Regions from separate parts of the Lentzea sp. NPDC051213 genome, predicted to be linked through region 1. Evidence: riboswitches for the same ligand, from Rfam matches in the RefSeq annotation. Region 1 holds a riboswitch; each other region holds the start of a gene.
What was found. A riboswitch is a leader RNA that binds a small molecule or an ion and turns the genes downstream of it on or off. The one in region 1 is predicted to bind glycine.
Positions count from the first base shown of each region.

Region 2: another riboswitch for glycine. It lies ahead of gcvH (glycine cleavage system protein GcvH); the one in region 1 lies ahead of gcvT (glycine cleavage system aminomethyltransferase GcvT).
Region 3: another riboswitch for glycine. It lies ahead of gcvP (aminomethyl-transferring glycine dehydrogenase); the one in region 1 lies ahead of gcvT (glycine cleavage system aminomethyltransferase GcvT).

Region 1 is NZ_JBITEX010000011.1:316,427-323,977, forward strand. Features, by position in the region: gene ACIA8G_RS39810 (GNAT family N-acetyltransferase) at 1-399, opposite strand, end outside; gene ACIA8G_RS39815 (acyl-CoA dehydrogenase family protein) at 506-1,642, shown strand; gene ACIA8G_RS39820 (CaiB/BaiF CoA transferase family protein) at 1,639-2,763, shown strand; gene ACIA8G_RS39825 (hypothetical protein) at 3,101-3,283, shown strand; gene ACIA8G_RS39830 (helix-turn-helix transcriptional regulator) at 3,445-3,939, shown strand; gene ACIA8G_RS39835 (hypothetical protein) at 4,222-4,590, shown strand; gene ACIA8G_RS39840 (DUF3817 domain-containing protein) at 4,606-4,908, shown strand; glycine riboswitch at 4,954-5,044, shown strand; glycine riboswitch at 5,045-5,136, shown strand; gene gcvT (glycine cleavage system aminomethyltransferase GcvT) at 5,233-6,327, shown strand; gene glyA (serine hydroxymethyltransferase) at 6,341-7,551, shown strand, end outside.
Region 2 is NZ_JBITEX010000003.1:746,856-754,406, reverse strand. Features, by position in the region: gene ACIA8G_RS16550 (hypothetical protein) at 59-292, shown strand; gene ald (alanine dehydrogenase) at 350-1,462, opposite strand; gene ACIA8G_RS16540 (alpha-L-fucosidase) at 1,565-3,808, opposite strand; glycine riboswitch at 3,946-4,038, shown strand; gene gcvH (glycine cleavage system protein GcvH) at 4,112-4,495, shown strand; gene ACIA8G_RS16530 (L-serine ammonia-lyase) at 4,524-5,888, shown strand; gene ACIA8G_RS16525 (winged helix-turn-helix transcriptional regulator) at 6,054-6,407, opposite strand; gene ACIA8G_RS16520 (TROVE domain-containing protein) at 6,464-7,551, opposite strand, start outside.
Region 3 is NZ_JBITEX010000007.1:167,473-175,023, forward strand. Features, by position in the region: gene ACIA8G_RS29390 (STAS domain-containing protein) at 1-154, opposite strand, end outside; gene ACIA8G_RS29395 (ANTAR domain-containing protein) at 314-982, opposite strand; gene ACIA8G_RS29400 (hypothetical protein) at 1,236-1,451, shown strand; gene ACIA8G_RS29405 (CDP-alcohol phosphatidyltransferase family protein) at 1,572-2,153, shown strand; gene gcvH (glycine cleavage system protein GcvH) at 2,196-2,579, shown strand; gene garA (glycogen accumulation regulator GarA) at 2,693-3,148, shown strand; gene ACIA8G_RS29420 (MerR family transcriptional regulator) at 3,182-3,739, shown strand; gene ACIA8G_RS29425 (bifunctional nuclease family protein) at 3,875-4,348, shown strand; gene ACIA8G_RS29430 (MerR family transcriptional regulator) at 4,652-5,218, shown strand; glycine riboswitch at 5,282-5,377, shown strand; gene gcvP (aminomethyl-transferring glycine dehydrogenase) at 5,525-7,551, shown strand, end outside.

The DNA of each region.
Region 1 (7,551 bases):
CGAATCCACGAAGCCGAGCCGCTCGTACAGCCGCCGGGCAGGCAGGTTGTCGTCCCACACCCGCAGCCGCACGAGCCGCCAGCCCGCGGCGGACGCCCACGCCAGCACCTCGCGGACCAGCGCCTCACCGACCCCGCGCCCGCGGTGCGAGTCGCGCACCCACATCGAGTAGAGGTAGAGGCCGTGGGGCTCCGGCGTGCCCGCCACCATCCCGACCGGTTCGCCGTCGAGTGCCACCAGCTTCACGCCGTCGACCAGCCCGTTTCGCCAGTCCGGCTCGGAGTACTCCTCCTCGCGCGCCAGCGTCGACCCGAACTCGTCGGGGTCGGTGGCCAGGGCCTCCAGGCGGATGTCGCGCCACAGCCGCCACTCGTCCGGCGTGACCTGGTGGATCTGCATGCGGAGCAGTCTCTCCGACGAGGTGGGAATTTCGCTCACTTTTTCGGGTGACTAGGAGGCGCGGCGGTCATGGCGTGGATCACTGCCGGGTGGTTTCGTGGGAGCCATGGCAGAGCGTCGATCGCGGTGGATGGACAGCGACCTGGACCAGTTGCGCCAGCTCGCCCGCACGTTCCTGGAGAAGGAGGTCGCGCCGCACGCCGAACGCTTCGCCGAGCAGAAGCAGGTCGACCGCGACCTGTGGCGCCGCGCGGGCGAGGTCGGGCTGCTGTGCCTGAGCATCCCCGAGGAGTACGGAGGCGGCGGCGGCACGTTCGCACACGAGGCCGTGCTGCTCGAGGAGCAGGCACGCGCCGGTGACAGCGCCTGGGGCAACAGCGTGCACAGCGGCATCGTCGCCCACTACCTCAACGCGTACGGCTCCGAGGAGCAGAAGCAGCGCTGGCTGCCCAAGCTCGCGTCCGGCGAGTACGTCGGTGCCATCGCCATGACCGAACCCGGCGCGGGCTCCGACCTGCAGGGCATCCGCACCAGGGCGGTTCGCGACGGCGACGAGTACGTCATCAACGGCTCGAAGACGTTCATCACGAACGGCCTGCAGGCGGACCTCGTCATCGTGGTGGCCAAGACCGACCCGGCCCAGGGCGCGCAGGGCATCTCGCTGATCGTCGTGGAGAACGACATCCGGCGTGGCCGCGTGCTCGACAAGGTCGGCATGAAGGGCCAGGACACCGCCGAGCTGTTCTTCGACGATGTGCGGGTGCCGGTCGCCAACCTCCTGGGCGATCAGGAGGGCCTCGGGTTCATCCAGCTCATGCACCAGCTGCCGCAGGAACGCCTGATCATCGGCGTGTGCTCGATCGCGGGCATCGAGGCGGCCGTCGGCGTGACGCTGAAGTACGTGAAGGAGCGCACGGCGTTCGGCAAGGAGCTGATGAAGTTCCAGAACACCCGCTTCAAGATCGCCGAATGCGCCACCGAGGCGGCCGTGACCAGGGCGTTCATCGACGAGTGCATCGAGAAGCACCTTCGCGGTGAGCTCGACGTGCCCACGGCGGCGATGGCGAAGTGGTGGGCCAGCGACCGGCTGGGCAAGGTCGTCGACGAGTGCGTGCAGCTCTTCGGCGGCTACGGCTACATGAACGAGTACCCGATCGCCCGTGCCTGGGCCGACGCTCGCGTGCAGCGGATCTTCGGCGGCACGAACGAGATCATGAAGGAAATCATCGCGAGGTCCTTGTGACCGGGCCGCTCGCAGGGCTTCGCGTGGTCGAGCTCGCCGGTCTCGCACCCGCGCCGTTCGGCTGCATGGTGCTCGCCGACCTGGGCGCGGACGTGATCCAGGTGCACAAGCCGGGCAGCCACTCGACGGTCCCCGGCGACTTCCTCACCCGCAACCGGCGCTCGGTCGCGATCGACACCCGCCGCCCAGAGGGCGCTGAGCTGGTGCTTCGCCTCGTCGAACGCTCGGACGTGCTGGTGGAGGGCTTCCGGCCGGGCGTGACCGAGCGGCTGGGCATCGGGCCGGCGCAGTGCCTCGCCCGCAATCCGCGCCTTATATATGGACGCATGACGGGCTGGGGCCAGGACGGGCCGCTCGCCGACCGGGCCGGCCACGACATCAACTACATCGCCGTCGCGGGTGCGCTGGAACCTCTCGGACGGGCCGGTGGACCGCCTTCGTTCCCGATCAACCTGCTGGGTGACTTCGGCGGGGGAGGGCTGCTGCTGGCCGTGGGCGTGCTGGCCGCGCTGTACGAACGCGAGCGCTCCGGACGTGGCCAGGTCGTCGACGCCGCCATGGTCGACGGGGCGGCGTTGCTGACGACCTTCCTGCACGGGATGCGGTCCGCGGGCATGTGGCCGGGCGGGCGCGGCGAGAACATGCTCGACGGCGGCGTGCCGTTCTACGACGTCTACGAGGCCGCGGACGGGCGGTTCGTGGCCGTGGGCGCGCTGGAGGAGAAGTTCTACGCCGACCTGGTGCGGGTGCTGGGCCTCGAGGACGCGCCGACCCGCAACGACCCGGCGAACTGGCCTGAACTGCGAGAACGCATCGCGGCGGCGGTGAAGACCCGGACGCGGGACGAGTGGGCGGACCTCGCGCGGGACACGGACGCGTGCCTGGCGCCGGTGCTGACCCCCGGCGAGGCGGCGCGGCATCCGTACAACGCGGCGCGTGCCACCTTCGTGGACGTCTCCGGTGCGCTGCACCCCGCGCCGGCACCTCGGTTCGACCGCACTCCGACGACGGTTCCGACGCCTCCGGTGAAGACCGGAATGAACACCGCGGAAGTGCTTGCCGACATGGGTGTGGCGGACGCCGAAATTATGGAACTGCGGCGGGCAGGAGTAATTGGATGAACGCTCGGGTGCGTATTAATAAGGACAGCACGCGATGACAGAGCGTGATGCCTGGTGGTCGGCATCCGGGTGAGGCCCGGTTCAACAGTGTCTGGTCCAAGCTGTGGGATGCGAGGGTCTCCGTATTCACCTCGTGCCCAGGACATCGGCGCTGGAAGCGGGCCTCTTGAGCCGCCATTCGGGTGACGTTGGCCGCGGTGCAGGCGTGCGTGGTTGGTGGATCTTAGGACCAGTTGGGCGTGGTCGTTGTTCATCGCAAGGGTGAATGAGGGACCATGACGGGTGACACGGGCGGTCCGCCGCCTCACCTGTGAACGACATGGACGGAGAGGTACCTGTGAACCTCAAGAAGGTGCTAGTGCTGGCGGGCGTCGCGCTGGTGCTGTTCCTCCTGATCACCCAGCCCGAGCAGTCTGCGTCTGCCGTGCAGCAGGTCCTCGGCTGGCTGCGTCAGGGCGCGGAGTCGATCATCACGTTCATCAGGAGCCTCTTCGCCGTGGGGACCCCCATCGGGCAGTGACTCTGGGTGATCCTCGGTCATCCGCGTTGGACCGGATGGGTGGAAAGAGGCCAATCACGCACTGGTAACGGGTGTTCTGGGGATTCAGGGTCTGGCGATTGTCAGACCTACCGAATACCTTCCGCTGCAATGGCCGATCCCCGACCGACGAGGAGGCATGGATGGTCGAGGACTCCGGGGTCCACGAGCTGTTGCAGCAGTGGGCGGCTGAACGGTCTGATGATGCAGAGATGCAGGAGGTGAACCGGATCAAGAACGCGTGGCTCGCTGAGGCTCCCCCCTCGGCGCCAGGCATCCCCGTGCAGCGGGGAGGCAGGGGCGGGTCGTCGCGTGGCTTGGTCAAGGTCGACTCGGCGGATCCGGCCTACGTGGCCGCGATGCGCAAGCGGGCGCCGGAGGCACCCGAGGCTTTGCTCGCTGCCGCGGCGAGCTACTGGCAGCTGGTCGGTGACGTCAGCGAGGCCGAGCAGTGGTGGGACGCGGGCATCAGCCCGTTGGACCAGCGCGCGCTCGACTACCGCGCTGCGGGCCTGTCCCCTGCCGATCTCGGGAGGCGCCTGGGACCGATGACGGTTCTTCAGCACCTTCGTCGTGGCTCTGCCGCGGCCTGGTGTGTCGCACGTCTGCAGAGGCAGCGCCGGGACGGTGTGGCGTAAAACGAACGGTGGGCGAGGTGTGCTCGCGGAACGCGCTCGCGGGAGTTCGTTTCTCGGTGCTTAGCGGGGGCCGAGCCCCCACACCCCAGCCGGGGGCAAGCCCCCGGACCCCCAACCGGGTCGGCCTTCCAACGCGGAGGCACTACCCAGGTGATTCGGGACCCAGGTGATTTGAGGGGCAGGCTCTCGGAGGCGGGAGCCCTACCCAAGTGAATCGGGACCCAGATGTTTCGCGGGGCAGGCTCTCGGAGGCGGGAGCCCTACCCAAGTAGTCTGGAGGTCGTGCGCGGCCTCCTTACTCCCCAGCGAGTGTTGATCGGGTTTGCTTGCCTGGTCGCACTGATCGCCTGTTGCGGGCTCGCGTACTGGCAGTGGCAGCGCTTCGAGTCCGCCAGCGGCACGTTCCAGAATCTCGGTTACGTGCTCCAGTGGCCGCTCTTCGGCCTCTTCCCGGCCTTCATGGTGTGGCGTTTCCGCCGGCTGGCCCGTCAGCGAAGTGACGAGGATCCGGTTGCGCCTGCTCCGGAGCCGGTGGCTACGGTTGTTGCCGTCAAACCCGCGCCTGTTGAGCATTTCGACGATCCTGAAGACGCGGAGCTCGCGGCCTACAACCGCATGCTCGCGGACCTCAACGCGCGGGACGGTCGTTGAGGTGAAGGCGGGCAGATGAAGGGTGCGTTGACCCGGTTCAGGGTCATGGCTTACGTGGTCGGTGTCTTCCTGCTGCTCTTGTGCGTGGCCATGGTGCTCAAGTACGCCGCGGACATGGGTCAGATGATGAAGGTCGTCGGTCCGGTCCACGGCTTCCTGTACGCCATCTACCTGGTGATTTCCGTCGACCTGGCGCTCAAGCTGCGCTGGTCGCTCAAGGGCACCGCACTCGTGCTGCTCGCCGGGACGGTCCCGTTCCTGTCCTTCTGGGCGGAGCGCAAGGTGGTCGAGAAGACTGCGCAGGGCGTGCCGCTGTGACGTTTGGCCTGCTAGCGTCTGGGGCTGACAACTGAACACGGCCGTCGATGTCGCGCGGAAGAGACCCCTTCACTCGGGGCGCCGAAGGAGCAATCCCTCCCCGGAATCTCTCAGGCACAGGTACCGCGCGACGAAGGCAACTCTGGAAAGCAGGCTCATCAGCAGCCTCGCCCACGGTGCAAGCCACTCCGGTGGCGAAGCTCTCAGGCTCATGACAGAGGGGGAGGCTCGCTCTAGTGAGGAGTCTCCGATGGACCGTGTCATTCTTCTGTTGCCTCAGCCGGCCTGGTCCGGCTCTTCGGCGCACCCTGGAGGAGCGTTCTGATGTCCCGCCTCACGCCTCTGAACGCCGAGCACGAGCAGCTCGGCGCGATGTTCACCGACTTCGCGGGCTGGCGGATGCCGCTGCGCTACTCCAGCGAGCTCGCCGAGCACCACGCGGTGCGCACCACCGCGGGCCTGTTCGACCTCACGCACATGGGTGAGATCGTCCTGACCGGAGCCCAGGCCGGCGAGGCCCTCGACTTCGCGCTGGTCGGCCACATCTCGGCGCTGGCCGTCGGCAAGGCCCGCTACACGATGATCACGCAGGCGGACGGCGGCGTGCTCGACGACCTGATCGTCTACCGCCTCGGCGACGAGGAGTTCATGGTCGTCGCGAACGCCTCCAACGCCGCCGTGGTGCACGAGGCTCTCGTCGAGCGCGCCGCCGGTTTCGACACCGTCGTCACGGATTCGTCGACCGACTACGCGTTGATCGCGATCCAGGGCCCGAAGTCGGTCGAGATCCTCGCGGGCCTGACCGACACGGACCTCTCGACGGTCAAGTACTACGCCTCCTACCCGTCCACGGTGGCCGGTGTCGGCGCGCTGCTCGCGCGCACCGGTTACACCGGCGAGGAGGGCTTCGAGCTGTTCGTCGCGCCCGCCGACGCCCCCGCTGTGTGGGCCGCATTGCTGGAGGCCGGTGAGGCGCACGAGCTCAAGCCGTGCGGCCTCGGCTGCCGCGACACGTTGCGTCTCGAAGCCGGAATGCCCTTGTACGGCAACGAGCTCACGACGTCGCTGACGCCGTACAACGCGAACCTCGGCCGTGTCGTGAAGCTCGACAAGCCCGGCGACTTCGTGGGCCGGGACGCACTGGCGAAGGTCGCGGAGTCCGGTGTGGACTCGGTCCTGGTCGGACTGAAGACCCCCGAGCGCCGCGCCCCGCGCCACGGCTACGCGGTCCTGAACGGCGACGAGGTGGTGGGCGAGGTGACGTCGGGCGCGCTGTCCCCGACTCTCGGCTACTCGGTCGCCATGGCCTATGTGACGAAGGCGAGTGCCGAGCCCGGCACCCAACTGCTGGTGGACGTCCGCGGCAAGAAGCAGCCGGTCGAGGTCGTCGCACTTCCGTTCTACAAGCGCGCCAAGTAGGGAGTTCTTCCAGATGTCCGACCAGTTCAACGCTTCCCTCGCGGAGTACGACCCCGAGGTCGCCGAGGCCGTCGCGGCCGAGCTGGCGCGCCAGCAGGGCACGCTCGAGATGATCGCCTCGGAGAACTTCACGCCGGTCTCGGTCCTGCAGGCGCAGGGTTCGGTGCTGACCAACAAGTACGCCGAGGGCTACCCCGGCCGCCGCTACTACGGCGGCTGCGAGCACGTCGACGTCGTCGAGCGCCTGGCCATCCAGCGCATCAAGGACCTGTTCGGCGCGGGCTTCGCGAACGTCCAGCCGCACTCGGGCGCGCAGGCCAACGCAGCGGCGATGTTCGCGCTGCTGCAGCCCGGCGACACGATCCTGGGCCTGGACCTCGCGCACGGCGGTCACCTGACGCACGGCATGCGCATCAACTTCTCCGGCAAGCTCTACAACGTCGTGCCGTACCACGTCGCCGACTCGGACGGCCGCGTCGACATGGCCGAGGTCGAGCGCCTGGCGCAGGAGCACCGCCCGAAGCTGATCGTCGCCGGCTGGTCCGCGTACCCGCGCCAGCTGGACTTCGCCGAGTTCCGCCGCATCGCGGACTCGGTCGAGGCCTACCTGATGGTCGACATGGCGCACTTCGCGGGCCTCGTGGCCGCCGGCCTGCACCCGTCGCCCGTGCCGCACGCGCACGTCACCACGACCACCACGCACAAGACCCTCGGTGGCCCGCGCGGTGGCGTGATCCTGTCGAACGACGCGGACATCGCCAAGAAGATCAATTCCGCGGTGTTCCCCGGCCAGCAGGGCGGTCCGCTGGAGCACGTGATCGCCGCCAAGGCCGTCGCGTTCAAGCACGCCGCCTCGCCGGAGTTCGCCGACCGCCAGCGCCGCACGCTGGAAGGCGCGCGCATCCTGGCCGACCGCCTGTCGCAGGCGGACGTCGCGTCCGCGGGCGTGAAGGTGCTGACCGGTGGCACGGACGTGCACCTGGTGCTCGTCGACCTGGTGAACTCCGAGCTCGACGGCAAGCAGGCCGAGGACGTGCTGCACCAGATCGGCATCACGGTCAACCGCAATGCCGTCCCGAACGACCCGCGTCCGCCGATGGTCACGTCGGGTCTGCGGATCGGCACGCCGGCGCTGGCCACGCGCGGGTTCGGCGAGGTGGACTTCGCCGAGGTCGCCGACGTCATCGCCGAGGCGCTGAAGCCGGGGGCCGCGGTGGAGGAGCT
Region 2 (7,551 bases), on a different contig from region 1:
CGCCCCGCGGCCCGTGCTCGTCTCGGTCTGCCCGCGCCACAACGTCGGAATCAGCTGCGTGAGCGTGGTGCTGTGCATCGCGATCGCCGTGGCCGCGGCCGACCTCGGCGGCGGTGAGTACCTCGACGAGGAGCGCGCGATCGTGCGGCCGCTGACGTACGAACCGGAGCGGGTGATCGCGACGACCCGGCTGGCCCGCAGCGACCTGACCTTCGCCCGGCGGTGCGAGCACTACCTGCGCCAGTTCCGCCACCTCGGTGGCTGGCCGCAGCTCGTCACCCTCGCCGAATAGGCGAAACCCCCGCAGCGTGATCGCGTGCGGGGGCCTCATTCATTCAGTTGGCCTGTGTTAGATCACGGTCTCCAGCGGCGTGTGCACGAGGCCGGTCGCCTCGGCCACCGGGCCGTTGGTGAGCTGGCCGGCGTGGACGTTCAGGCCCAGGGCCAACGAACGGTCGTCCTTCAGCGCCTGCGCCCAGCCCTTGTCGGCCAGCGCGACCGCGTAGGGCAGCGTCACGTTGGTCAGCGCGTAGGTCGAGGTGCGCGGGACGGCGCCCGGCATGTTGGCCACGCAGTAGAAGACCGAGTTGTGGACCTCGTAGGTCGGCTCGGCGTGCGTGGTGGCGCGGGAGTCCTCGAAGCAACCGCCCTGGTCGATGGCGATGTCGACGAGCACCGAGCCCGGCTTCATGTCGGCGACGAGCGCGTTCGAGACCAGCTTCGGGGCCGCGGCACCGGGGACGAGCACGGCGCCGATGACCAGGTCGGCCTCGCGGACGGCCTGCTCAACAGAGAAAGCGTTCGACGCCAGCGTGCGCAGTCGGCCCTGGAACTGGGCGTCGATCTGGCGCAGGCGGTCGACGTTGGTGTCGAGGATCTGGACGTCGGCGCCCATGCCGACGGCGATGGTGGCGGCGTTGATGCCGGCCACGCCGCCGCCGATCACGACCACGCGGGCCGGGGCGACGCCGGGGACGCCGCCGGGCAGCACGCCGCGGCCGCCGGAGGGCTTCATCAGGGCGAACGCGCCGACCTGCGGGGCCAGCCGGCCCGCGACCTCGGACATCGGGGCGAGCAGCGGCAGCGAGCGGTTCGGGAGCTGCACGGTCTCGTAGGCGATGGCCGTGGTGCCGGAGGCCAGCAGGGCCTCGGTCAGCGGCTTGTCGGCGGCGAGGTGCAGGTAGGTGAAGAGGGTCTGGCCGGCGCGCAGGCGGGGGTACTCCTCCGCGATGGGCTCCTTGACCTTGAGGACCAGGTCGCCCTCGGCCCAGACGTCGTCGGCCGTGGGGAGGATCTTGGCGCCCGCGGCGAGGTACTCCTCGTCGGTGATCGCGGAGCCCAGACCGGCGCCCTGCTCGACGTAGACGTCGTGGCCGCGGCTGGTCAGTTCGTGGGCACCGGCAGGGGTGAGGGCGACGCGGTACTCGTGGTTCTTGATCTCGCGGGGAACAGCGATCCGCACGATGACTCCTCCGTTCGGTGGCCGACATCTCACAATGTGAGGCAGCCTGAAGGTCATGTCACCGTGCGGATCGCACTATCCGGTCACTGTCCGGTTGTTCTGCTAGGACAAAGCCACCTTGAAGACCCATGCGTGCTGGCCAACGCCGGCAGGCACGTCGACCACCAGTTTTCCACCCGATCGGGTCCATTTCAGGGGCCTGTCATGGCCGAGCAAGGTGATCTTGTCGCCGTCCTTGAGCGGCACCGGAGCGTCGACCACGAGCTGTGACCCCGGCTGGACCAACGAGGTGATGTAGAACGCCTCGTTCGGCTTCACGGTGAACCGCAGCGAACCGAGCTGGGCCATCCGCGACCAGTACGTCGTGCCGTAGATCGACTCACCGTTGGTCTTCAGCCAGGCACCGGTCTCGCGCAGCCGCTGCTGCATGATCTCCGGAATCGAACCGTCCGCCCGCGGGCCGATGTCCAGCAGGAAGTTGCCGTTCTTGGACGTCGTGTCGACCAGCGTGTCGACCACCTCGTCCGCGGTCATGTACATCGAGTCGGGCGTCGCCCGGTTCCACCCGTAGGAGCGCGGGTCGAGACCCCGCGAGGCCTCCCACTTCTTCACCACGGTGTTCGGGTACGTCGCGTACTCCGGCGTCGTGTAGTCGTGGGTCGGGATGCCGCACCGGTCGTCGACCGTCACGTCCTTCGGCTTCGCCCGGTTCTTGGCCTTGTTGAAGTAGTCGGCCAGCACGCGGCGGCTGTCGTTCGCACCGCCGATGTCGCACCAGATGACGTCCGGGTCGTAGCCGTCGACCAGCTCGGTCATCTGCGGCGCCTGGTAGTCGCGCACGAAGTCCCGCCCGGCCTGGTAGCCGGTGTAGGGCTCGGGAGCGCCCGTGTACGGGTTGCGCGGCGCGTTGCCGCTCCACGGGTTGTCCGGGTTGAACCACTCCGGCATCGAGAAGTAGAGACCGTTCTTCATGGCCGGCGTGTACTTCCGCGACGCGTCGAACAGCTCCTTCACCAGGTCGCGACGGGGCCCGAGATCGACGGAGTCCCGTCCGGACACCTTCGAGTCCCACAGCGCGAAGCCCTCGTGGTGCTTCGAGGTCAGCACGTAGTACTTCGCGCCGGCGGCCTGGAACAGCTCGGCCCACTCGCGCGGGTTGAACTTCGAGGCGGTGAACTGCGGGATGAACTGGTCGTACGCGAAGTCCTTCCCGTGCGTCGCCGCGTGGTACGGGTGCACGGCGTTCGAGGGGTTCTGCATCCACTGCCAGTACCACTCCGCGTACTGCTCGCCCGGCGGCGACCACGCGGGCACCGAGTACAGGCCCCAGTGGATGAAGATGCCGAACTTGGCGTCGTCGAACCAGTACGGCGACTCGTGCGCGGCCAGTGACGCGTCGGTCGCCTGGTAGTCCGCCACGCCCAGGACGAACCGGGCCTTCTGCGAGGCGGTCACACGGGCAGTCTGAGCGATGACCTTCCCGTCGAACGTGCCGGTCCGGTACGCGTGGACGCCGATCCGCACCCGCGCGTCCTCGCCGGGAGCGAGGCGTTTCACCAGGGCCGGCTGCAGCGTGACGACGCCCAGCCCCTCGGCGCGCACCGACACGTTCGAGATCCACTGGTCACCGAGGTTCACGACGGTCGCCTCGATCGTCTGGCCACCCACGCGAGGCAGCTTGGCCGTGCTGCGCGCGGAACGGACCGCGAGCACCTCGCCCTTGCCCGCCGGCTGCAACGACAGCGCGAACACGTGCAGCGATGACTTGCCCTCGACGGCCGGGTTCGTGGTCGGCAGCGTGATGCCGACGGCCTCCCGCGCGGGATCCGTCCACACCTGACCAGTGCCGATCGACACAGGGTGCTGGTCGGTTCCGTCCGGCGAATAGCGGAACGGAGCGGAGATCGGACCACTGCCCGTGTACCAGTCGGGTCCGGTCAGTCCGCCGGTGGTCGTCGTCCCGTCGGCGTAATGCACCGTCACGGTGCCTCCCGCCGTGCCGTAGCTGGACGAGACGAGGAAGTGCGCGGTCAAGTAACGGCCGCGCGGCAGGTCGATCCGCTGACCGAGAGCGACCACGTTGTTGGGCCGCGACTGTGAATGTTCCGGGAACAAGTACGGTACGGAATCGGCTGTGACCTGCCCGGATGGGAGTCCTTCCGCAGGGAAGGCGTAACCGGAACCGTCGAAGTTGCCGGTCCGGTCGGCGGCGGAGTCGATGCCGTCGTTGTTGAAGTGGGAGCTGATCGGTACGGGGATGGGCTGGGGAGCTTCCGCTGCACTCGCGGTGGGGAGCGGTGCGACGAGAAGTGAGGCGAGCAGAGCGGCAGGGAGCGCTGTCCTCATAAGACCTCCGATGTCTCCCTTCATCTGAGACCGCTCCCTCATTCATGTCAACCCACTTCGCGTTGACACTTGGCGGTGGCCGCACATAGCGTTCGGGCGTTCCGAGAACTGAAGATCGCCGCGATGCCACTGGCATCAGAACCCGAGTGGGAGAGACCTCGACGAACGAGTCGGGGCGCCGAAGGGGCAAGCTCCCGCACACTCTCAGGCAGCAAGACCGCTCGGGGTAGGCAACTCTGCACGGCGGAGGGGGCGCAAGTTTCCTGACCGAGCCGTGATGCCAGAGATGCCAGAGGAGTCGCCGTGGAGTTCCCCGAGAACCTGCTCTACACCGTCGAGCACGAGTGGGTCGACTGGACGCCGGGTACCCAGGACCCGCTCACCTGCGGAATCACCGAGTTCGCGGCGGACGCGCTCGGCGACATCGTCTTCGTGCAACTCCCCGAGGTCGGCACCAAGGTCGTCTCGAACGCGGTCTGCGGCGAGCTCGAGTCCACCAAGTCGGTCAGCGACCTCTACTCCCCGGTCAGCGGCGAGGTCCTCGAGGTCAACCAGGCCGTCGTCGACGACCCGGCGATCGTCAACAACGACCCGTACGGCGCCGGCTGGCTCTTCCGCGTGCGCGTCGAGTCGGCCGAGAACCTCCTGACGTCGGCGAAGTACGCCGAGCTCACCAAGACTGACTGACCGCCCCACCACCACGAAGGACTGATCAGTGGCGATCAGCGTTTTCGACCTTTTCTCCGTCGGCATCGGACCGTCCAGCTCCCACACGGTCGGCCCGATGCGGGCGGCCGCGATGTTCGTCGAGAAGCTCGGTGCACGAGTGTCCGAAGTGGACCGCGTGCACGTCGAGCTGTTCGGCTCGCTCGGCGCGACCGGGCACGGCCACGGCAGCCCGAAAGCCGTCTTCCTCGGCCTCGAGGGCAACCACCCGGAAGAAGTCGATCCGGCGGTCGCGGCCGGGCGCGTCGAGGAGATCGTCACCGGCAACCGGCTGAGGCTCGGCGGCGTGCACGAGATCGACTTCGTGCACGACCGCGACCTCGTCATGCACCGGCGCAAGTCGCTTCCGTTGCACCCCAACGGCATGAGCTTCGAGGCGTACCGGGGCGAGGAGTCGGTCGAGCACGCCGTCTACTACTCGATCGGCGGCGGCTTCGTCGTCGACGAGAACGCGTCGGGCACCGACCGGATCAAGCCGGACACCACCCCGCTGCCGCACCCGTTCCTCACCGGCGACCAGCTGCTCGCGCGGTGCCGCGAGACGGGCCTGTCCATCAGCGAGATCATGATGGCCAACGAGCAGTCGTGGCGAAGCGAAGACGAGATCCGCCAAGGACTTCTGCACATCTGGCACGTGATGCAGGAGTGCGTCGAACGCGGCTGCAACGAGCACGGCATCCTGCCCGGCGGCCTCAAGGTCCGCCGCCGTGCCGCCGAAATGCGCAAGACGCTGGAGCGAGAGCACTTCGTCACCGACCCGCTGCGCGTCATGGACTGGGTGACGCTCTTCGCGTTGGCGGTCAACGAGGAGAACGCGGCGGGCGGCCGTGTCGTCACCGCGCCGACCAACGGCGCGGCCGGCATCGTCCCGGCGGTTCTGCACTACTACACGAAGTTCGTGCCGGGCGCTTCGGATGACGGCGTGATCAAGTTCCTGCTCACCGCGGCCGCGATCGGCGTGCTGTTCAAGGAGAACGCCTCCATCTCCGGCGCCGAGGTCGGCTGCCAGGGCGAGGTCGGCTCGGCCTGCTCGATGGCCGCCGGCGGTCTCGCCGAGGTGCTCGGCGGCACCCCCGAACAGGTCGAGAACGCCGCCGAGATCGCCATGGAGCACAACCTCGGCCTCACCTGCGACCCGATCGGCGGCCTGGTGCAGATCCCGTGCATCGAACGCAACGCCGTCGCGTCGATCAAGGCGATCACCGCGGTGCGCATGGCTTTGCGCGGTGACGGTTCGCACTTCGTGTCGCTGGACAAGGTCATCAAGACCATGCGGGACACCGGTAAGGACATGTCGGTGAAGTACAAGGAGACAGCTCGAGGCGGGCTCGCCGTGAACGTCATCGAGTGCTGATCTCCACCAGCGCGTCGATGTGCATCGCCGCGTACTGCGCGTGCTCGTTGTCCATTTCGGACAGCCGCACGCGCAGTGCGGGGGTGAGCAACCACTCCCGGATCGGCTCGGCGGGCGCGAGCCGCCGCCAAGCGAGCGAGTGCTCGTCCGGCGCGAAGTGGCAGGTCAGCGGGCGTCGTACGCCTGCTGGGCCGCCAGCACGTCCGGCATCCGCGCCTCCAGGAGCTGGATCAGCGCGAGCACCCGCTCGGCCGTCTCCTGCCCGAGCGGCGTGAGGCTGTAGTCGACGCGCGGCGGGTTCGTCGGCTGCGCGTCGCGGTGCACGAGGCCGTCGCGCTCCAGCGCGTGCAACGTCTGGGACAGCATCTTCTCGCTGACCCCGTCGACCCGGCGGCGCAGCTCGTTGAACCGCAGCGGACCGTCCACGAGCACGCCCATCGTCAGGCTGCCCCACCTGCCGGTGACGTGCTCCAGCGTCGGGCGTGACGGACACGCCTTCGCGAACACGTTGTACTCCACCGGCCGAGAATACCCCGAGATAGCGCTAACCGAAAGTTAGCGCTATCTCGGGGTCATCAGAACGGCCAGTCGGCGTTCTGACCTGCCTCGAGCAGGGGGATGAGCCGGAAGGTCGCGTCGGTCAGGCCACCGAACTCGTGCCGGTTCGCCTTGCCGGTGGCGTACGCGGCCTTCTGGTATCCGGCCAGGTTGAAGCCGTAGATCGGCACGTGCCGCGGCACGGCGTTGCAGACGCCCCGGCCCTGGGTCTGCATGTCCGAAATGATGAACACGCGGTCGTGGCCCCGGTAGGTCCGCCGCAGCGCCCCGGCGATGTCGGTGCCGTGCCCGACCTCACCGATCCGCTTCAGGAACCGGTCGACCGTCCGGATCACCGACGCGCCCGGCGCGATGTCGTGCCGGAACGTGCCGTCCGCGAACCCGTGGACGTCGACCCGCTCACCCTTCGCGCCCAGCGCGACGCCGAACACCGCCGCGGCCTTGGCCGGGGTGACCTTGGACTTCGCCGAGATCGTGGTGTGCGTCATCGACGCCGAGGTGTCGATCAGGATCAGCGACCGGCCGGGCAGAGCCGGCAGGTTGCCGAGCGACGCCTGCAGCGCCTGGTCCAGGGCGTGGCCCCAGCGCAGGCTCGGTGCCGCCTCGTACGCGGACAGGAACCGGAACGGGAACTGGCGCGAGCGAGCGACCTGAGCCGGGTCGGCCAGGCGTGCCGCCACCTGCGCGGCGACCTCGTCGGACATTCCCGCCTGGTCGAAGTTGCGCAGGTTGCGCAGGAGCGCCATGTAACCCATGGACGGCGCCAGTGCCTCCCACACCTCCTTCGTCAGCGGTCCCTGCAGCCACCCGGCCACCGACTCCCAGGTCATCCCGACCCGGCGCAGCACGTCGGCCGCGTCAGGACGCTCGAACAGGGCACGCCGCTCCTCGACCGGCCACGCCATCAGCTCACGCCGTGCCGTGATCACCCGCAGCGACTCAGGTACCGCCGCGTCGCCGTCCCGGCGCCGGTCGAGCACGTACTCGAACAGGTCGCCCTGCCAGCCGGCGCGTGGCGACGGGTGCACGAGGTTGAGCACGTCGGCCATCTTGAAGCCGCGTGCGTCGCTGTCCCACTTCACGGCGGCGCGCTCGTCGTAGAGGC
Region 3 (7,551 bases), on a different contig from region 1:
AACCGTCCGACAGGCCGGGCATCACCGCGTCGCGCAGCGAAGGCGCGGACACCATGTCGACCTCGCCGGACACGGCGAGCACCGTGACACCGTCCGCCGGCTGACTGGCCGACAGCTCGATCGTCTGCTCCGCACGCGGGTCCTGCACAGTCACTGACGTTCTCCCTTTCGTACGACGAGAGAGCCGCCCTCGCAGCGGTCCCATCACGGCTGCTGGCTCAACCGCTGCGGCCTCACCGTACGGGAGAGGCCGCTACCCAGGACAGGTCGCACTCCTCATACCCCTGCGGTGCACGTCTCAAACGTGTGGAGGTCACACCTTCACGGCCGCCCAGAGCTGCCGCGCGGTGTCGTAGGCGATCTTCGGCGGGAACTTCACGTCGTCCGCCTTGTCCTCCAGTTCGCCGCCGACGACCAGCACGAGCGCGGTCGCCAGGTCCCGCAGTTTCACGTTCGCGTGCTGGCTCGCCCGCACCAGCAGTTCGAACGCGTCGCCGGGCGCGCTCTGCCGCGCGCCCATCAGCAACCCCTTCGCCTGCTCGATGTAGCGCCGGTGCTGCACCATCCGCACCATCTCGTCGGCGCGCATCACCTCGCCCGCGCAGAACTCGACGACGGCGGCCGCGGTCGCGACGAGCGGCTCTATCTCCTCGATCGCCTGGAGATCCGCCATCTGCGGCGGGTGGTCGAGGTACACGGTCAGCACGACCGGCCCGCTGTCGCCCCAGCTGCCCGGCACGGCGACCACGTGCCGGTCACCGACGCGGCCGGACACCTGCCGCTCGTCGCGAGAGGCCTCGACGAGCGGTCCCTCGCCGCTGTCGAGTTGTGCCTGGTCCAGCTCCGCGGCGATCCCGGCGGACCGCAGTTGGACCGCGTCCGGCCACACGCTCAGCCCGACGCCCTCGCACCCCGGCAGCTGCCCGCACAGGTGGTCCATCAAGCGGGAGATCAGTTCTGCACCGAATTTCACCTGGTCCACGTGCTGAGGTTAGGCCCGGCCGATGCACAAGACGAGACGTGCGGTCATCGGCGTGCGACGAACGGTTGCGCAGGCAACGAACCGTTCATCCGTCCCGCTTCGGGCCCGAACAGCTCGGCGCGCCGTTCGATCCAGTTAACGCTTAGGACCCAAACATGACACGTGTTCTGAACCACAGTCGGACAGAATTCGTTTCCAGGGATAACGCCGGAGCCCCGGTGCACGACATCCCTGATGTCACGGAGGGATTGAAATGAGAACCGCCATGGAGACCCAGCCTCAGCAGTCCGCAGAGATGGACACTGCGCTGCCGACCACGCCGTGCAGCGTGGTCTGGAGCCGGGGCCACGCCTACGTGCTCGAGGGTCTCCGCGCTCGCTGGGTCGGCCGGGACGACCGAGGCCGCCCGCACACGATCTCCGGCGCCGAGATGCAGCGCCGAGGCTGGACGCTTTTCAAAACAGCCTGAGCCACACCCCTGCAAAAGGCTCCGCAGAACGCAGAACTCCGCACCACCCGCAACCAGACGCACCGCGTGCCGTGACGCCATCCGGCAGCCCGTGCGCAGTCACTCGTTTAGAGTGCGGGTGTGCGTGATCCGGCTGATCGCCTGCTGACGATTCCGAACCTGCTCAGCGTGTTGCGGCTGGCCGGTGTTCCGCTCTTCCTGTACCTGTTGCTCGGACCCCGCGAAGACGGCTGGGCGCTGCTCGTCCTCGTCTTCGCGGGCTTCTCCGACTGGCTCGACGGCAAGCTCGCCCGCTGGCTCGACCAGACCTCGCGCCTGGGCACGCTGCTCGATCCTGCCGCCGACCGCCTGTACGTGTTCGCCACGCTGCTGGCGTTCGTGATCAGGGACATCGTTCCCCTCTGGGTCGCCCTCGTGCTGGTGGGGCGAGAGGTCGTCGTCGGCATCTGCCTGCTGGTCCTGCGCGGCCGGGGCTGGGGCCCGTTCGAGGTCACCTACCTCGGCAAGGCCGCGACCTTCAACCTGCTGTACGCCTTCCCCCTGCTGCTGCTCGCGCAGGGCGACTCGGCGTGGGCGCAGGCCGCCCTGCCGTTCGCCTACGCGTTCACGGCCTGGGGCGGGGCCCTCTACCTGTGGTCGGCATTTCTGTACGTCTACCAGTTCTTCCTGGCCCTGCGGGTCACTCCCGAAAAGGCCGCGTGAAAAGATCACCCCATACAGGTTCAGCACGAGGAGCGCAGTCAGTTGATTCCCGAGGAGCTTCGTTACACCGAGGAGCACGAGTGGATCGCCAGCACAGGCGAGAACACCGTGCGCGTCGGCATCACCGACTACGCCCAGGAACAGCTCGGTGACGTCGTCTTCGTCCAGCTGCCCGAGGTGGGCCACACCGTCGCGGCCGGTGACACCTTCGGCGAGGTCGAGTCCACGAAGAGCGTGTCCGACCTCTACTCGCCGCTCGACGGCGAGGTGGTCGCCATCAACGACGCTTTGGTGCAGTCGCCCGACGCCGTGAACACCGATCCGTACGGCGAGGGCTGGATGGTCGAGCTGCGGCTGAACGACCCGGAAGCGGTGGAAGGGCTGCTGGACGCGGACGCGTACAAGGCGTTGGTGGAGAAGGAGTGACGTCGATCTTTCGCCGGATCTTCGGCCGGAAGGGGAGCCGCTCCTCGGGTGGCGACCCGAACGCGATAGGTTTTACCGGAAATGACGGATCCAGCAGCAGGAGGAGAGCTCAGGTGAGCACGAACGACGGCCCAGGCGTTCCGCCGGAGCAGTCCCCGGAGCGGACCTCCGTCTTCCGGGCGGACTTCCTCCAAGAAGTCGAAGGCGCGGAGGCGCCCGCTCAGGAGCCGGCAGTTGCCGGTGTCGACGCCCTTCCCGCCGGATCCGCGCTGCTCGTGGTGAAGCGCGGCCCGAACGCCGGTTCCCGGTTCCTGCTGGACCGCGACACGACGAGCGCGGGGCGCCACCCCGACAGCGACATCTTCCTGGACGACGTGACGGTCTCGCGCCGCCACGCCGAGTTCCGCAGGGAGAGCGGCGAGTTCGTCGTCATCGACGTCGGCAGCCTCAACGGCACCTACGTGAACCGTGAGCCGGTCGACCAGGCCGTCCTCGCGAACGGTGACGAGGTCCAGATCGGCAAGTTCCGTCTCGTCTTCCTGACGGGTCCTGGCTCCGCGGGAGCCTGACACGTGACGGCCGGGCGGCCACAACGTGGGGTATTGAGCATCGGGGCGGTGCTCGCGCAGCTCCGCCCCGAGTTCCCCGAGGTCACCATCTCCAAGATCCGCTTCCTGGAAGCGGAGGGGCTGGTCCGCCCGGCACGCACCGCCTCCGGCTACCGCCAGTTCAGCGTGGCGGACGTCGAGAGGCTGCGGTTCGTGCTGTCCGCACAACGCGACAGGTACCTGCCGCTCAAGGTGATCCGCGAGCAGCTCGATGCTGTCGTCGCCGACTCCACTTCGGTGTCGCGGGTCGATCTGCTGACCCAGACCGGAATCGGCGCAGAGCAGCTGTCCCAGCTGGAACGCGACGGTCTGCTGCGTCCCGGCCCCGGTGGCCGGTTCACCACCGAGGACATCACCGCGCTCCGCACGATCCGGACGATGATCGGACTCGGCGTCGAGCGCGAGCACCTGCGCGCGGTTCGCGCGGCAGCGGATCACGAGGTGGTCGTGCTGAAATCTTTCTCAGATCCCGAGACGGTCCGGGAATTGGCTGACCTGTTCACCTCGTTGCACACGTTGTTGGTGAGGGCGGGTTTGCGCCAGTCCGGTTGAGTCTGGTTGATCACGATCTGCCCGCAACGATTGAGCACACGGCCCGCTTGGCGGGTAGCGTCGAACACGTACGCCGGGGGATGCTCGGGTGTGATCCGGGTACTCCCCGAACGGGATAGAGGGAGGCGAGGCCCGATGAGCGAGATGCGCGTCGTCGGCGTGCGGGTGGAGCTGCCCCAGAACCAGCCGATCCTTCTGCTTCGCGAAACCGAGGGTGAGCGGTACCTGCCGATCTGGATCGGGTCCGTCGAGGCCACGGCCATCGCGCTCGAACAACAGGGTGTTCGCCCGGCCCGCCCGCTGACTCACGACCTGCTCAAGGACGTCATCGGGGCATTGGGCCGCAACCTCGAACAGGTGCGGATCACCGACCTGCAGGAGGGCACGTTCTTCGCCGAGCTCGTCTTCGACGGCGACGTGCGGGTGTCCGCGCGGCCCTCGGACTCGGTGGCGCTCGCGTTGCGCGTCGGCGTGCCGATCCACGCGGAGGAGTCCGTGCTGGCCGAGGCGGGTCTCATCATCCCGGACGAGCAGGAGGACGAGGTGGAGAAGTTCCGCGAGTTCCTCGACTCGGTCTCGCCCGAAGACTTCAGGGGCGCCGACACCTGATTTGCAGCGTGTCGCTGTCTGTCTCGTTTGGAACCGTTGTAGCCCGGTGGCTTGTCCCTCGATCGGACTACACATCGTGCGTTTTGGCCGCTAAACAATCACTAAACGTCACTTGAACGTCCTGGTTCGGGTGACGGTGTGACTCTCCACCACAGGTTGAGGGTCGACGCTATCCGCGCGTCGCGTTGACCTGCCCCCACACCGGTCTTACCGTCGAACTCGAGTGGACGTCGCCGGTCCGCGCGAGCTGATCCGGCGGCTTGACGGCCTCGACTTTCGTGGCCGTTCCGAGGGGAGGCAGGCGTGGTCGAGGAAGCGCCCTTGCGGGCCGAATCCGGGCTGCAGGGTGAACTGTTCCCGGACTCCTCGCTGCCGGACGAGCTCGTCGGCTACCGGGGGCCCGCGGCGTGCCAGATCGCGGGCATCACGTACCGGCAGCTCGACTACTGGGCCAGGACCGGACTCGTCGCGCCGACGATAAGGACCGCACACGGGTCGGGCAGCCAGCGGCTGTACTCGTTCAAGGACATCCTGGTTCTGAAGGTCGTCAAGCGACTGCTGGACACCGGCGTCTCGCTGCAGAACATCCGGGTCGCGGTCGACCACCTGCGCCGCCGCGGCGTTCAGGACCTCGCGAAGATCACCCTGTTCTCCGACGGCACGACCGTCTACGAGTGCACCTCGCCGGAAGAGGTCGTCGACCTGCTTCAAGGCGGTCAGGGCGTGTTCGGCATCGCGGTCAGCGGTGCGATGCGGGAGATCAGCGGCACCATCCACGAGTTCCCGGCCGAACGTGCGGACGGCGTCGAGATCGCCCCTATGACCGAGGACGAGCTGACCCGCCGGCGCCGGGAGCGCGCCACCGGCTGAGACCTTGGTCGCGTCCCTGAGGACTGATCAGGGCACCTGCGGGTATTCTTCGCGGGTAGTCGCTGAACTCAGGCGGGAGAGACCGGGTTTCGAACCCGGCGCCGAAGGAGCAAGTTCCTCCCCGGGAACCTCTCAGGCATCCAGGACCGCCCGAGCGAGACGCCTCTGGAAAGTGGACCTCTTGGTCCCGCCGACGGTGAAAGCCTTACCTCCGGGTTCGGTGAACCTCTCAGGCGCCCTTCGGGGTACGGACAGAGCGGGGAGGGCACCAGGACACGTGTGCCCTCAGGCCCCCGGAGGCGTTTGATGACGCAGGACCGCATCCCTCTCGCCGCTCTCGAGCACGGCACCCCGTTCGCCGACCGCCACGTCGGTCCGCGCCCCGCCGAACTCGCGCGCATTCTCGACGTGATCGGCGTCGGGTCGCTGGAGGAGCTGGCGCAGCGCGCGGTGCCTTCGTCCATTCACGAGCGTTCGCTGGTGCTGGACCTGCCGGCGCCGGCCACCGAGACCGAGGCGCTGGCCGAGCTGCGTGAACTGGCTTCGCAGAACCGGCCGATGACGCAGATGATCGGCCTCGGCTACTACGACACCGTGACGCCGGGCGTGATCCTGCGCAACGTGCTGGAGTCGCCCGCCTGGTACACCGCGTACACGCCGTACCAGCCGGAGATCTCGCAGGGCCGCCTCGAGGCGCTGCTGAACTTCCAGACCATGGTCGGCGACCTGACCGGCCTGCCGGTCGCGAACGCGTCCATGCTGGACGAGTCGACCGCCGCCGCCGAGGCGATGACGCTGGTGCGCCGCGGCGGTCGCTCCAAGTCGAACAAGTTCGTCATCGACGCTGACACGCTGCCGCAGACGCTGGCCGTGATCGAGACCCGCGCCGAGCCGCTGGGCATCGAGATCGTCGTCGCGGACCTGTCGCAGGGCATCGAGGGCCTCGGCCTGGGCGGCGACTTCTTCGGCGTTCTCCTGTCCTACCCCGGTGCCTCCGGTGTCGTGCGCGACCAGGCCGCGTTGATCGAGGAGATCCACGCCGCCGGTGCGCAGGCCGTCGTCGTCGCCGACCTGCTCGCGCTGACGCTGCTGCGCGCGCCGGGCGAGATCGGTGCGGACGTCGCCATCGGCACCACGCAGCGCTTCGGCGTGCCGATCGGCTTCGGCGGCCCGCACGCCGGTTACATGGCCGTCCGGTCCGGTTTGGAGCGTCAGCTGCCCGGCCGCCTGGTCGGTGTCTCCGTCGACGCCGACGGTTCCCTGGCCTACCGCCTGGCTCTGCAGACGCGTGAGCAGCACATCCGCCGCGAGAAGGCCACGTCGAACATCTGCACCGCGCAGGTGCTGCTGGCCGTGATCGCGTCCATGTACGCCGTCTACCACGGTCCGGACGGCCTGCGGTCGATCGCGACCCGCGTGCACCGCCTGGCCACCGTGCTCGCCACGGGCCTGTGCGAGGCCGGTCTCGACGTCGTGCACGGCGAGTTCTTCGACACCGTCCAGGTGCGTGTTGAAGGCCAGGCCGCTGCGGTCGTCGCGAAGGCGCGCGAGGCCGGCATCAACCTGCGCCAGGTCGACGCCGACGTCGTCGCAATCGCTTGCGACGAGAAGACCACGCGCGCGCACCTCGTCGCGGTGTGGGAAGCCTTCGGTGTCACCAAGGCCGATGTGGACGCCATCGACGCCGACACTGCCGACGGCATCCCGGCCGACCTGCGCCGCACGTCCGACTACCTGACCCACCCGGTCTTCCACTCGCACCGCTCGGAGACCGCGCTGCTGCGCTACCTGCGTGCGTTGTCGGACAAGGACGTCGCGCTCGACCGCAGCATGATCCCGCTCGGTTCCTGCACGATGAAGCTGAACGCGACCGCGGAGATGGAATCCATCACCTGGCCGGAGTTCTCGACGCTGCACCCGTTCGCGCCTGTCGAGGACGCTGCCGGTCTGCTTCGCATCGTCTCGGATCTCGAGGCCTGGCTCGCCGAGGTCACCGGCTACGACGCGGTCTCCTTGCAGCCCAACGCCGGTTCGCAGGGTGAGTTCGCCGGTCTGCTGGCGATCCGCGCCTACCACCGCGCGAACGGCAACGCCGCCCGCGACGTCTGCCTGATCCCGTCCTCCGCGCACGGCACCAACGCCGCCTCCGCCGTCATGGCCGGCATGCGCGTCGTCGTCGTGAAGTGCGACGACAAGGGCAACATCGACATGGGCCACCTGCGTTCCACGGTCGCCGAGCACGCCGACGACCTCGCCGCGATCATGATCACGTACCCGTCGACGCACGGCGTGTACGAGGACACCGTCACCGAGGTCTGCGGCCTGGTCCACGA